3 regions of the Candidatus Accumulibacter propinquus genome follow, and region 2 is predicted to be linked to each of the others. Evidence: riboswitches for the same ligand, from Rfam matches in the RefSeq annotation. Region 2 holds a riboswitch; each other region holds the start of a gene.
What was found. A riboswitch is a leader RNA that binds a small molecule or an ion and turns the genes downstream of it on or off. The one in region 2 is predicted to bind cyclic di-GMP.
Positions count from the first base shown of each region.

Region 1: another riboswitch for cyclic di-GMP. It lies ahead of AC15MQ_RS14925 (DUF1631 family protein); the one in region 2 lies ahead of AC15MQ_RS03685 (beta strand repeat-containing protein).
Region 3: another riboswitch for cyclic di-GMP. It lies ahead of AC15MQ_RS18940 (response regulator); the one in region 2 lies ahead of AC15MQ_RS03685 (beta strand repeat-containing protein).

Region 1 is NZ_JBSEHC010000003.1:1,978,179-1,982,386, reverse strand. Features, by position in the region: gene AC15MQ_RS14925 (DUF1631 family protein) at 89-2,170, opposite strand; gene AC15MQ_RS14920 (hypothetical protein) at 2,201-2,332, shown strand; cyclic di-GMP riboswitch class I at 2,451-2,549, opposite strand; gene AC15MQ_RS14915 (HDOD domain-containing protein) at 2,582-3,391, opposite strand; gene AC15MQ_RS14910 (CsbD family protein) at 3,568-3,771, opposite strand; gene AC15MQ_RS14905 (glycine-rich domain-containing protein) at 4,044-4,208, opposite strand, start outside.
Region 2 is NZ_JBSEHC010000002.1:251,339-255,546, forward strand. Features, by position in the region: gene AC15MQ_RS03685 (beta strand repeat-containing protein) at 1-2,598, opposite strand, end outside; cyclic di-GMP riboswitch class I at 2,797-2,883, opposite strand; gene AC15MQ_RS03690 (hypothetical protein) at 2,971-4,208, opposite strand, start outside.
Region 3 is NZ_JBSEHC010000006.1:137,093-141,300, reverse strand. Features, by position in the region: gene AC15MQ_RS18960 (chemotaxis protein CheA) at 1-252, opposite strand, end outside; partial or broken gene AC15MQ_RS18955 (hypothetical protein) at 307-360, opposite strand; gene AC15MQ_RS18950 (Hpt domain-containing protein) at 378-1,415, opposite strand; gene AC15MQ_RS18945 (STAS domain-containing protein) at 1,412-1,741, opposite strand; gene AC15MQ_RS18940 (response regulator) at 1,749-2,117, opposite strand; cyclic di-GMP riboswitch class I at 2,236-2,322, opposite strand; gene AC15MQ_RS18935 (ATP-binding protein) at 2,490-3,863, shown strand; gene AC15MQ_RS18930 (response regulator transcription factor) at 3,869-4,208, shown strand, end outside.

The DNA of each region.
Region 1 (4,208 bases), on a different contig from region 2:
GTAAGGGCGTCAGCGTGTTGCGGCCGCTGAAGCTGCGCAGCGTTGACTCACCGGCGGCAACACTTCCGGACTCCAGTCGTGACCAGAGTTACGCAGCCTTCAGTTTTTGCAGTGCGCGGTTAACGGCGCGATCGAACATCGGTTCCGGCGGCATGAGGATCGCTTCACCGCGCTCGATCTGGAGCGCCAGGGCATTCGGGGTCACCGATATCGCACGCGGCGACTGCGAGGTAGTGAATAGCAGAATGCCTCGCTGCGGGCTAATCCACGATAGGCGATAACGCAAGGGTCCGGATTCCGGATTCGCAAATTCGACCCAATCGCCACGCTGCAGGCTTCCCACCAGCGACAGTACGTCTGCCCTGTCTCGCGAAGGGGGTAGTTCATTGGCCCCGGCCAGTGAAATTCGTTCGATCTGCGTTTCGCCGCGCACGACCTGCTCGCGGGCAAGGCTGACCGGCACGGGCTCTGCCACCGGCAACACCGGCCGTGGAGTGACGATTGGCGGTGCCGTACCCCGCAGGACCGCGGCATGCACACTGAAGAGCGCATCGATCAGGGCCAGGCGGCGATCATCTGCCATCTCCAGGCGGCCAAGCCCGTTGCAGATGCGGCGAACCAGGGTCGGCAAGCGGGCCGCCAGCCGCTTCCGGCTTGGCACATCCGACGGGATGTCGACGCTCGCCACCAGTTCACTGACCGTGTCCATGGCTGCCTCCCAGGCGGCATTGTCACCGTCCATAGAGTGCCGAACGAGGAGTTTGCGCCATTCGTTGTCCAGCAGATCAGTCACCGCCGATGGCAGTGGCATCGCCAGCCAGCCGACGAGGGCGTGATCGGCTGCCGCAGCCGCGAGTTCGTAGCGCTCCTGTTCGGCAACCAGTGGCGCCGCGTTGACGGCGTGGGCATCGGCTGCAGCCTCCTGGCTTTCAAGGAATGCCTCCAGTTCGATGCACAGCGTATCGAACAATTCGGTATCCTGACTGAACTCGTTCTGCAGCCGTTCGACGATTTCCGCGACCCGCGCGTACAAGGGATTATCGTGACCCGCTTGCGGGCCGCAACGCACCGCCGCTCGCGAAATCCCGTCCAGCAGGCGCCGCGCCGGATGCGACTTGCTCGAAAAGAAAGTCTTGTCCAACATGGCGACCTTCAGCACCGGAATCTGCATGCGCGCAACCAGGGCCTTGATCGGGTCGGCGACAGAAGCGTCGTCGAAGATGAAGTCAAAGAGGGTGGCAACGATATCCACGGTGACGGAATGCAGATAGTCGAGGTTCTGGCCTGCGTCACTGCTATGGAACTGCCGCAAGACGTTGTCCATCAATGCCGCGGCCGTTTGCACCGGCACCGCCCTCTGCAGGGTATCCAGAGAGGCCATGACCTGCTCCATGGCAACGGCCATGCCGGCGGGCGACGCACCGCCCATGGACACGCCGGTGGAAGGGCCACAGCCAGCGCCAGCGCCGCCCGTCCCTGCGGACACTTGCTGCGGGCGCACGAGTTCCTGCAGCAAAGCAAAGAGGTCGGCAGATTCGGCAGGCTTGCCGGGGTCAGTCGCGTTGCGCGGTTGGTTTGGTGACGGGGAGCAGGTTCGGGAAAGCTGTGGCAGCACACCACGGCCAATCAAGAAAGCATTCAAATCGTCAATGGTCGGGCCAAAGACATCGACGGCGTGGCGCTCCATGAGTTGCAGGATTTCCAGCTTCGCCTTGCCGACCAACCCGGCATCCTCGAATGCACCGCCCAGCGATTCGGCGATGAGATGTTCTATGGGCAGGCTGCCTTCCGGTTCTCCAGACAAGAACGCCAGCCGGCGCCCAATGGCAAACAGCCCCTCGTCACACTGACTACGAAGGCTGCCAGCGATGGCCTTGACGACCAGTTCCTCGTCCATGGCGCCAAAGTCAACCAATTGCAGTTCTTGTGGAGGGCTGCTGGCAGCACCACGTCTGCCCTTGTTCGAAGCACGGCATGCCTGCGTGAAGAGTGCTGACCACTTGGCGAGCAAAGCGCCTTCGAGCTGCGGCGCTTTGGCGTGAATCGCTTCTCCCGTGTGGTAGAACAGGACCCTTTGCGCGCGTCCGCAAGCGACGTCACCTTTGCTGAGCAGTTCCTCCTCGACTCGGGGCAGCACCGACCTGAAGGCGTCACGGAGCTTGCACCCCATGAGATCCCGTGCCTCTGTGAGGACACCGGGATGATCGACATCAACGAGCGCGCCACGAACCCCTTCAGGGAACCTGATCACGTTATTTGCTGGAACTGGGACTGCCATCACCGATTCTCCTTGCCGCTGGCGCTGAAAAAACACGCACTGCCAAACCGCTAAATGTGGCGGGTTGGCGCAAGGTCACTGTCTCGGAGCGGCAGTTTGGCCCCTCAGGGCACCGACGGGCTTCTGGTCAAGGATGCAGCGCTGTTCATGGTCCTGATGCTGCATCTGTTCGCCTGGCGGTCCCGCCGTCCTAGAAAGCGGCGACAACTCCGTTTTCTGTAGACCGGTGACTTTGCGTCCCCGCCTTTCGACGGGTTTGCCTTTTTCAGTAAGACTAGCTGTTTAGAATCTACACCAATAGTCTCAATAGTGCAAGGCGCTTATCAGCGACTCCATCTCCTCGCCAGATTTTTCGAGTATCTCGGCCAGAAGGGGTGCCGCCTGGACGTCTCCCGCCACGTCCTCAGCGTCCGGACTGTGCAGCGGCGAAGGGATCGGCGTCAGGCGGTGCGCCAATGAAAGGACATCACTCAGGTCAACGGGTGGAAAACTGCCTGACCTCGGCTCCCAGAGCATTTCCACCGCTTCGACAACTTCTTGCGGTACAGCCAGCGCTTTCAGCACAGCCTGGCCGATCAACCTGTCGACTTCCGGCGACAGTATGCTGCCAGCCACGAATAGGTCGGGATGCAGTTCGGTGCGTGAGATCAGAAAAAAGCCCCCCACCTCGTGGACCATCCCGGCAAACAGCGCCACATCAGCCAAAGGGCGCAGAAAGCGCCGCGCCAGCACATGGGCCAGCGCGGCCACATGTGCGGTGTGCTCCCAGAGCCGCTCCGAAAGTGCGCGGCAGTCCGGCGAGCGCAAGCCGCTGGTCATCTGACGCATCACAACCGCCGTGGCCAGGGTGCGCACGAAGCGGGTTCCCAGCCGGGTTACGGCACTTTGCACGTCGGCTACATGCTGCCCCCAGCGGTTGAACGCCACCGAATTAGCTAACGCCACCACCCGTGCGGCCAACAGAGGTTCCGCCAGGACAAGCTGCGCGACCTGGCCCAGATGCAAATCCGGATCATCAAGGGCAAGACGCACCCGGAAGGCGACATCGGCGTGGGTGGGGAAAGCGACCTCACCGCGCCCGACTTCCGCGATGACCTGGTCCAGAGCGCTCATGGTGGGGAAACCTCTCGGTCGGAACCAAAAGCGCACATTACATCAGCTGACTGTTCCTTGTCATCCCGCAGGCAATGGGTACCATAGCCTTGTTAACATTTGCCGGCAACTCGGCAACATGCCAAGTTGCCGGCAAACCATCGGCAGCCAGCGCTTGCAGTCGAGACCGCGTTGTCCTACGGGTTCACGGCTTTCTTGACGGCGTCCCGAGCGTCACTGGCGTTCTCTTTCAGGTCGCCGAGATGTTGTTGCAGCTTGCCTTCAACCTGATTTTTGACACCCTTTGCCTGCTGCTCCGTGCTACCGGTCAACTTGCCGACCTGTTCCTGAATCGTCCCACCGAGGTCTTTTGCTGCGCCCTTGACTTGATCCTTGTTCATGATGAACTCCTAGCTTGGTTGGTACCGCTGATACACAAGCCGGACTCGGCTCGTGCTCTGAAGCCCACGAATCATTTCGTCGTGGCCAAGTACCAAGGCTAATGAAAAGCGCTGGCAGGCTCTGTGCGCTGACCAACATACGGGTTTGCACCAGTGGCAGGCGATCGGCCCCGGCCTGTATCAAAGAACAGTTGTCGGTCACCGGCGGATGCCTTTAAGCCCTTGAAAGGACAAACATTGCGGCTCACAGACGCGGTCTGCACGCCGCTGCTTCAGTCACCGCCACCGCCGCCGCACCCTCCCCCGCCACAACCGTCGCCGCCTGACCCGCCGCCGTCGCTGTCTCCGCCACAGCCGCTGCTCCCGCCACAGCCACCCCCGCAACTGATGTGGCCGGCGCAATAACCCGTGCCGTCGCGGGTTGCGGCCAGGCAGTC
Region 2 (4,208 bases):
AAAGGTGTCGTTTCCGTCGCCGCCGGTCATGAGGTCTGCGCCGCTCAGACCGTTGATGACGTTGTCGAAGGCATTGCCGGTGAGGGTGTCGTTCAGGGAGCTGCCGGTCAGGTTCTCGATGCCGAGCAGCGTGTCGAATCCGCTGACCCCTGTATTCTGGGCCGTCGTCAGGCTCAGGTTGACGATGACGCCGATCGGCGAGAGGCCACTCGTGGCGAGAATGTACTCGTACGAGACGGTGTCCAGGCCACCACTGCCACCATTGAAGACGTTGTTGCCGACGGTGCCGATGAGAATGTCGTTGAAATTGCTCCCGGTGACGTTTTCGAAGTTGAGCAGGGTGTCGATGACAGCACCGATCGTGCCGGTGCCGGTCGTCGTCAGACCGCCGAGGTTGACCTTGACCATCGCCGTGGCGGACGCGTAGGAAACGGTGTCGCTGCCGAGCCCGCCGTCGAGGATGTTTTTGTTGGCGTTGCCGGAGAGGAGATCGCCGAAGCTGCTGCCGGTCAGATTCTCGAAGTTGATCAGCGTATCGAGACCCGAACCGACGGTGTTCTGGGCAGTGGCGAGGCCCAGATCGACGGTGACGCCGGCGCTGGCGCCGAACTCGTAGGAGAGCGTGTCGCCACCAGCACCGCCATCGAGCAGGTTCGCGCCACGGTTGGCCCAGATGATATTGTCGAGTGTGTTGCCGGTACCGGAGAGACCCGCCGTTCCCATCAGTTGCAGGTTCTCGACGTTCGTCCCCAGCGTATAGTTGACCAGCGCCTTGACAGTGTCGATCCCTCCGCTAAGGGTTTCGTCGACCACGTCGGCAAGATTCTCGACGATGTAGGTGTCGTTGCCGCCACCGCCGGTCATGCTGTCGACGCCGGTTCTCCCGTCGAGGACGTTGGCCGCCGCATTACCCTTGAGGACGTTGTTGAGTGCGTTGCCGGTGCCGTTGATCGCCGGGGAGCCGCCAGAGCCAGAGATGAGGGTGCCGAAGACGGTGTAGTCCATCAGCGTCAGGTTCTCGACGTTGGCGCCGAGCCGGTAATTGACGACCGAGAGTACGGTATCGATCTGCGAAGTGGCGGCATTGGTCTCGATGACCGTTTCGCTACCGACGACGATATAGGTGTCGTTTCCGTCGCCCCCGGTCAGCATGTCTCCTCCGCCATAGCCGCCCACCAGCACATTGTTGCCGGCATTACCGGTCAGGTTATCATCGTAGGCGCTGCCGACCAGGTTCTCGAAGTTGCTCAGCGTATCGATGCCGGAACCTTCGGTATCCTGAGGGCCGACGACGGCCAGACTGACGGTGACCCCGCTCGTGGCACCGTAAAGGTAGGACGCGGTGTCTCCCCCACCCTGGATCAGACCGAAATGGGTGACGCCGGCGCTGATGCTGCCGTACAGGTAGGCGACGGGGTTGCCGCCGCCGCTGACCGGGTTGCCACCGCCGTCGAGGATGTTGTCGCCGCTGTTGGCGAAGATCTGGTTGTCGATTGCGTTGCCCGTGCCGTTGAGGTTGGCCGAACCCATCAGTCTGAGGTTTTCGACGTTCGCCGTCAGCGTGTAATTACCGATGAAGGATTGCACCGTATCGACCTGGGTGAAGCTGGAGCTGGCTTCGCTGACCGTGTCGCCTACGTCGTCCACGACGTAGGTATCGTCGCCGTCGCCACCGATCATGGTGTCGGCGCCGGTCCTGCCGTCGAGGAAGTTGTCGCGGAAGTTGCCGGTAAGCGTGTTGGCCAGCGTGTTGCCGATAGCGCTGATGATCGGTGGGGTTGTGGCTGTCCCAACGATTTCAAGGTTCTCGACGTTCGCTCCCAGCGTGTAGCTGATGAAGGTCCGCACGGTGTCGATCTGGGTGGCGCTGTTGTTGGTCTCGATGACCGTGTCGCCAGAGCTCTCGACGATATAGGTGTCGTTGCCGTCGCCGCCGGTCATGGTGTCGGCGCCGGCCATGCCATCGAGGAGGTTGTTGCCGGCATTGCCGGTCAGGCGGTTGGCCAGGGTGTTGCCGGTGCCATTGATGCTGGAAGTGGTCAGCAGTTGCAGGTTTTCGACACCGGTAGCCAGCGTGTGGCTGATACTCGCCTGTACCGCGTCGATCCCACCCAGGGCGGTCGCGGCTTCGCTGACGACATCGCCGAGATTGTCCACGACGTAGGTGTCGTTGCCGTCGCCGCCGACCATCACGTCACTGCCGGCGCCGCCATTGAGCGTGTCATTGCCTCCCAACCCGAACAACATGTCATTGTTGATACTACCCACCAGGAAGTTCGAGAGATCGTCGTCGTGCGCGGTGCTGTTGTCGCCGACGAGCAGCAGGCCACCATTCTGGAACTGGACATGCGCCGCCGTATTCCCCAAAGGACCTCCGGTGAGCTTCCAAAGCGTCATCCCGGTCAGGGTTACCGTCTTGGCGGGCAGCGACGGCGGTCCGCTCAAGGCCGAATAGCCCAGGGTCAGGCCGGTAACGGTCTCGTTGATTCGCAGTTCGTTCGTCAGGTAGAGGGGCGAGTCAAAGATCAGGTAGTCGACGTCCGGATTGAAGGTGATGGTTTGACCATTGGTCAAGGTGCTGAAGTTATAGGTTGTCATTATTATTTGGCTCCTCTAAGGGTGATTGATAGGCGAATCAAATCCAATGCTCAAGTTACACATGCCTGCTTCAGATATCCGGAGTGTCGATGACTTCACAATTCCTGCCATGGTGCCAAGCCGAACAATCCCAAGGAATGGGCATTCGGAAGATGGTGCAAAGGAAAGTGACAGACGCCAGCACGAACGTGCATGGACTACGGCAACCCAGCCACCCTTCCAAACTTCAAGTTAGGGCCTGCGGTTTTGCGTCCGGGGCTCTCGCTCCGTTTGCTCTTATCTTCTCTTGATAGACTAACCGACAATCAATGACTGTTGTTGACCTGCATCAAAAGCAACCGATGAAAAACTTCGATTGGCGGTTTTGTCGGATCAGGTGGCCGGAATCGCTCCACAGATTCCGGGCGCATACCCGAAACGGATCTTTGTCTGTCGCTCAATGGAGCGTAGCAGATTATTGTAGGAGACATCGGGTTCGCCCAGGATTTGCGCGTAGCCTACAGACAACGCGTGGCGGACGGAGGTCATTGCCAAGCAGTATGTAAGTCCGGATGCAGGGGTCGGCGGTCCCGCCGCACGACTCTTGTCCCACTCAGTGAAAGCGCTTTCAGCGTGTACCAGTGCAAGCAAAGCAGCAGCCCCGTAGCCGCGGTGAACTCGCCTGGCAAGTGTTTCCGCTTCCAGATAGCGTTGTTTCGATAACAGGACAGGCAAAATCTGATCTCGTATGGCGTTGTGGAATTCGGGTTGTCGCTCATACTCCAGGGCGCGCAGCGTCGTCCCGAGCTCCCATTCGCCTACACGCTTCCAGGTGATCAGCGCCATCGGCACGCTTATCATCAACAGCAGGGCGATGATTCTGCGCGGCTGCGCCAGACAACCCATGACATCGACCAGTACGATGGCGAGGCCACCAACCGAAACGAACAGGAAACGTTCGCTGGCCATCGACCAGGTGGTGAAGGGTATCAGCTGCAGGTAGACAGCCCAGGGCACGACGGCCAGCACGACGCCGAGAGGCCACAGTACACGCCGCACGCAGAGGACAGCAAGAGCCAGCAGTGTCAGCAGCACTCCGGCCATGGAAGTCAGCCAGTGCCATTCGCCCATCCGATACACATCGTGGTAGAGCCCCATGGGATGGGGAAGTAGCAGCAGGCCACCCAGCATGCTGAATATTCTCGACGCGCGGTCGAACACGGCCATTCCGCCGGGGTGGTTCTCGATGCGGATGCCGGTTGTCTCGGCGACCTTCATATGCACGATCGCGGCGAAGACAACAACCACCCATAGTAGCATCAGGGTCGCGATTTTCCTCTCTGTGGCAACCTCTGGATCCTGTCGCCAGGCTGCGACAATCAGCGTCGTCAAGAAAAGCACCTGGGCCATCCCTGCGGCCTTGCTGAAACAGGCCAACAGCAGCAGCACTGCTGCAGACAACCCGTACCTGTAGGGCCATCCGGTTCGCAGGCCACGGGCGAGTGTCGCTGCCGCCAGAAAACCAATGGCACCGGCCATGAGGTCCTTGCGGGAAGCGACCCAGGCCGCCGCCTCGACATGGGCGGGGTGGACGACGAACAGCACGCTACCGCAAAGCGCCAAAACGCTGG
Region 3 (4,208 bases), on a different contig from region 2:
GACGGTGCCGCGTGCGGGTTTGCCGCGGGCCTGGCGCGTTTCGGCGGTCTCGATGCCGTGGTCGATGGCGTTGCGCACCAGGTGCATCAGGGGGTCGCCGATCCGGTCGACCATCGATTTGTCGAGTTCGGTTTCGGCGCCGCGGATGGCGAGTTCGATGTCCTTGCCCAATTCCCGGGAGAGGTCGCGAACGACGCGCGGAAAGCGGGCGAAGACTTCGCCGATGGCGACCATGCGCAGGCGCAGGGTCATGTCGCGGATGTCCTGGACGAGCGAGAGCAGGGTTTCGGCCGATTCCTGGAGGTCGGGCCGTTGCAGGCGGCTGACCTGCAGGTGGGTGCCGACGCCGGCGATGACCAGTTCGCCGACGCGGTCGATCAGGGCGTCCAGGCGGTCTGCGGGGACTTTGACGAGGCGCGCGTCGCTGCTGCGCCTGGCTTCGGCGCGCTGTTGTTTGTCGGCCGCGGCGGGACAGGCGCCGCTTGTTCGACGAGGATCTCGCCGAGGCGCCGCGGGGCCTGGTGTGGCTGCGCGGCCAGTGCGGTGGTCAGTTCGTGGGCGGTGATCGATCCGCAGGCGACGAGCATTTCGCCGATGCGTTCGACGTCGTCGTGGTGGTGGGCTTCGATGAGCGCGAGGTACTCGGCAATCTGGCTCTGCGGGGGGAGGATGTGGATCTGCGAGCCTTCCCGGAGGAAATCGAAGACGCCTTCGATTTCGGCCTTGCTGGCCTGGCTGGCGAGGGCGATTTCGAATCCGAGGTGGCAGAGTTCGGGATCTGCGGCGGCGAACTCGGGCAGGCCGCTGGTGAGGGTTTCGACGTGCAGCAGTTGGCCGTACTGGCTCAGGTAGTGGATGAAGGCGAGCGGGTCCATGCCGTCCTGCAGGACCTGTTTGCCGGGGCGCAGCGAGATATGCCAGTGGTCGGCGCCGAACGCGCCGCCGCCGCTGGCGCTGACTTCGCCGGCGGGCGACGGGTCGGTGCCGACGCGGAGCGGGCCGGCGCCGTTGCCGAGGACGCTTTGCAGGCGGGCGAGCAGGGGGTCGCTGCCGGCGAGGGGGGCGGTGGTGTGTTCGGCGACGGCGGCGATCAGTTGGGCGATGTGGTCCTGGCAGTCGAGGAGCAGGCTGATCAGTTCGCTGTCGAACTGGAGTTGGCCGTTGCGCAGGCGGTCGAGGACGTTTTCGACGACGTGCGTGAAGCGGACGACGGCGTCGAGGCCGAACAGTCCGCCGGAGCCTTTGATGGTGTGCGCGCAGCGAAACAGGGCGTTGAGGTCGTCTTCGCGGCAGCGGCCGGCTTCGGCACGCAGCAGGATCGCTTCCATTTCGGCGAGGAGTTCGGCGGCCTCGTCCATGAAGGTGCCGAGGGCCTGGGCGAGGTCGGCGCTGAGGTCACTGGCGGTGTCGTTCATGGGGTGCGCGCGGCCGGTTCGCTGGCGGGGAGGTACAGGGGGTCGCCGAGCACGCTGCCGAGATGGGCGAGGTCGATCAGGCGCAGGACACTCGCGGGGTGGTTGATGAAGCGGACGTTCTTGCCGGGATGGCGTTTGGCGAGGAGCATCAGTTGCAGTCCGGCGGTGTCGATTTCGGTGATGCCGGCGAGGTCGACTTCGAGGTCGTCGGCGTTGCGCATGGCGTCGGCCAGTCCGGCCTTGGTTTCGGCGACGCTGTAGATGGTGAGTTCGCCGGTGAGGGTCAGCCGCGCGGTCTGGCCGTGGCGTGCGCGGGCGAGGCTCATCGCGGCTTCAGATCATCAACAGTCGGGATACCGCCGCGAGCATCTGCTGCGGCTGGAAGGGCTTGACCACCCAGGCTCTGGCGCCGGCTTCCTGGCCCGCTTTCTTTTTTTCTTCGTTGCCTTCGGTGGTGAGCATGATCACCGGCACGAACCGGTAGGCGGGCTGCTTCTTCATTTCCCTGACGAAGCTGATACCATCCAGGTTCGGCATGTTCACGTCGCTGATCACCAGGTGGATCTTCTGTCCACCCAGCTTGCTCAGCGCGTCCCGTCCGTCGCAGGCTTCGATTACTTCAAATCCGGCACCCTTCAGCGCCATCTTGACGACCTGCCGCATCGAGGCAGAGTCGTCAACAATCAGGATGGTCTTGCTCATCACGCGCTCCCGCTGATATGTTTGACACGGCGCGCCCGCAAGGGACCGGCCGCGCGCTCGCACGAGACGCACGCATGCAGACAGGGAGGCATTCGACGTCAGAACGAACGTCTTGCCATGAGGCAACCCAGCCACCCTCCTCGACTTCAGGTTAGGGCCTGCAGCTTTGCGTCCGGGGCTTTCGCCCCGTTTGCTATTCAACTCGTGCCGGAAGTATATGAGGAGAACCGACCGGCGATGTGCGACTTCCGTCACATTCCGATCGCGGACAGGGCTAGCTGGAGGCGCGACCAATTGCCGCAGCCCTCATCACCGCGACGCACAGGGCGTAGAATTCGGCGCTTCGATCACTGTCAGGCAATGCTGCAGCGCATGTTTCGGGTCCATCAGACGCACGCACCCGTTGTTCTTTCGTCCACGGCGAATCCGCTGCGGCGGCTGGTCACGCTGCGCCGGATCGAAGTGCTGACGCAGGCCGTAGTGCTGGTGCTCGCACTCGCGTGGCTGAAAATTCCCCTCGATGGGGTACCGATGATCGCCGCCATTGCCGTGCTCGCAGCCGTCAATCTCGTCACGCAATGGTGGATCGACAAGGGTGGCCCGCCCACCGCGAACGAGGTGTTCGCCCATATGGCGATCGATGTCGCGATCCTCGCCGTGCTGCTGTATTTTGCCGGCGGCCCGGCCAACCCTTTCGTCTCGCTGTTCCTGCTGCCGCCAACCCTGGCCGCGGCGATGCTGCCGGCCCGACACGCCTGGGCGATGGCGGGACTCACCCTCTTCGCCTACACTTTCCTGATGTTCTGGAACCTGCCACTACCACCACCGCAGGGTGACCTGGCGCAGTTCGACGCCCTGCTTGCCCGCGCTACCGGCGGCACCCACACACACGCCGCGCACGGCAGCGGCTTTGCGCTGCATGTTCTGGGGATGTGGCTCAACTTCGTGATCAGCCTCGGCGTCGTGGCCTTCTTCCTGACGCGCATGGCGGCGACGCTCAAGAACCGTGAGCGCGAACTCGCCGCTGCCCGCGAAGCGGCACTGCGCAACGAACAGATTCTCTCGCTCGGAACGCTCGCCGCCGGCGCGGCGCACCAGTTGGGCACGCCGCTGGCGACGATGGCCGTGGTGATCCACGAACTCGAACTGCAACACGGCGATGACGCCGAATTGCAGGAGGACCTGCTGCTGTTGCGAGAACAGGTCGACCGCTGCAAGCAAACGATCTCGCAGATCCTCGCATCGACTGGACAGGGCCGTGACGAAAGTCTGCGCTCGCTGGCACTCGACGACTATCTGCAGCGTCTGCTCGACGACTGGCAGGTCATCCGCCCGCATGCCCGGATCAGCGTTACGCTGCAAGGCGAGCAACCCCCCCCGCTGGTCACCGCCGAGCGCACGCTCGAACAGGCGCTCCTCAATCTGCTCGACAATGCCGCCGATGCGCACGCGGCGAACCCGGAAGCGCTCCGGTTTTCGGCGTCCTGGGACAGCGACAGCTGTCGCATCGAGATTTTCGATCGCGGCCCAGGGATCGGGGGAGAAGCGGCGCTGCGTCTTGGCCAGGCGTTTTTCAGCAGCAAGCGCGCGGCGCACGACCAGGCCGGCGGCATCGGCATCGGACTGTTTCTCAGCAACGCCACCATCGAGCGCTGCGGTGGCCAGGTTGAACTGTTCAACCGCAGTGACCCGCAGGGCGGCGCCTGCACCCGCGTCACCCTCCCCCTGAACCGCCTGAAAGCGTGATCAAGATGCCTGGACGAAACCCGCAAGCAGCCGATGACGAACGCTCGACGCTGCTCCTGGTCGACGACGACGACGCTTTCCGACGCGTTCTCGCGCGTGCGCTGGATCGACGCGGCTATGCCGTGAGCGTTGCCGCCACGGTCGCGGCAGCCATCGTCAAGGCACAGGCACAGTCGCCGGAGTACGCCGTCGTCGACCTCAGGATGCCCGGCCAGTCGGGGCTGGTATTGATCGAGAAACTGCTGGAACTCGACCCGAACACGCGCATCGTCATGCTCACCGGCTACGCCAGCATCGCCACCGCCATCGAGGCGATCAAGCTCGGCGCCGTCCACTACCTGGCCA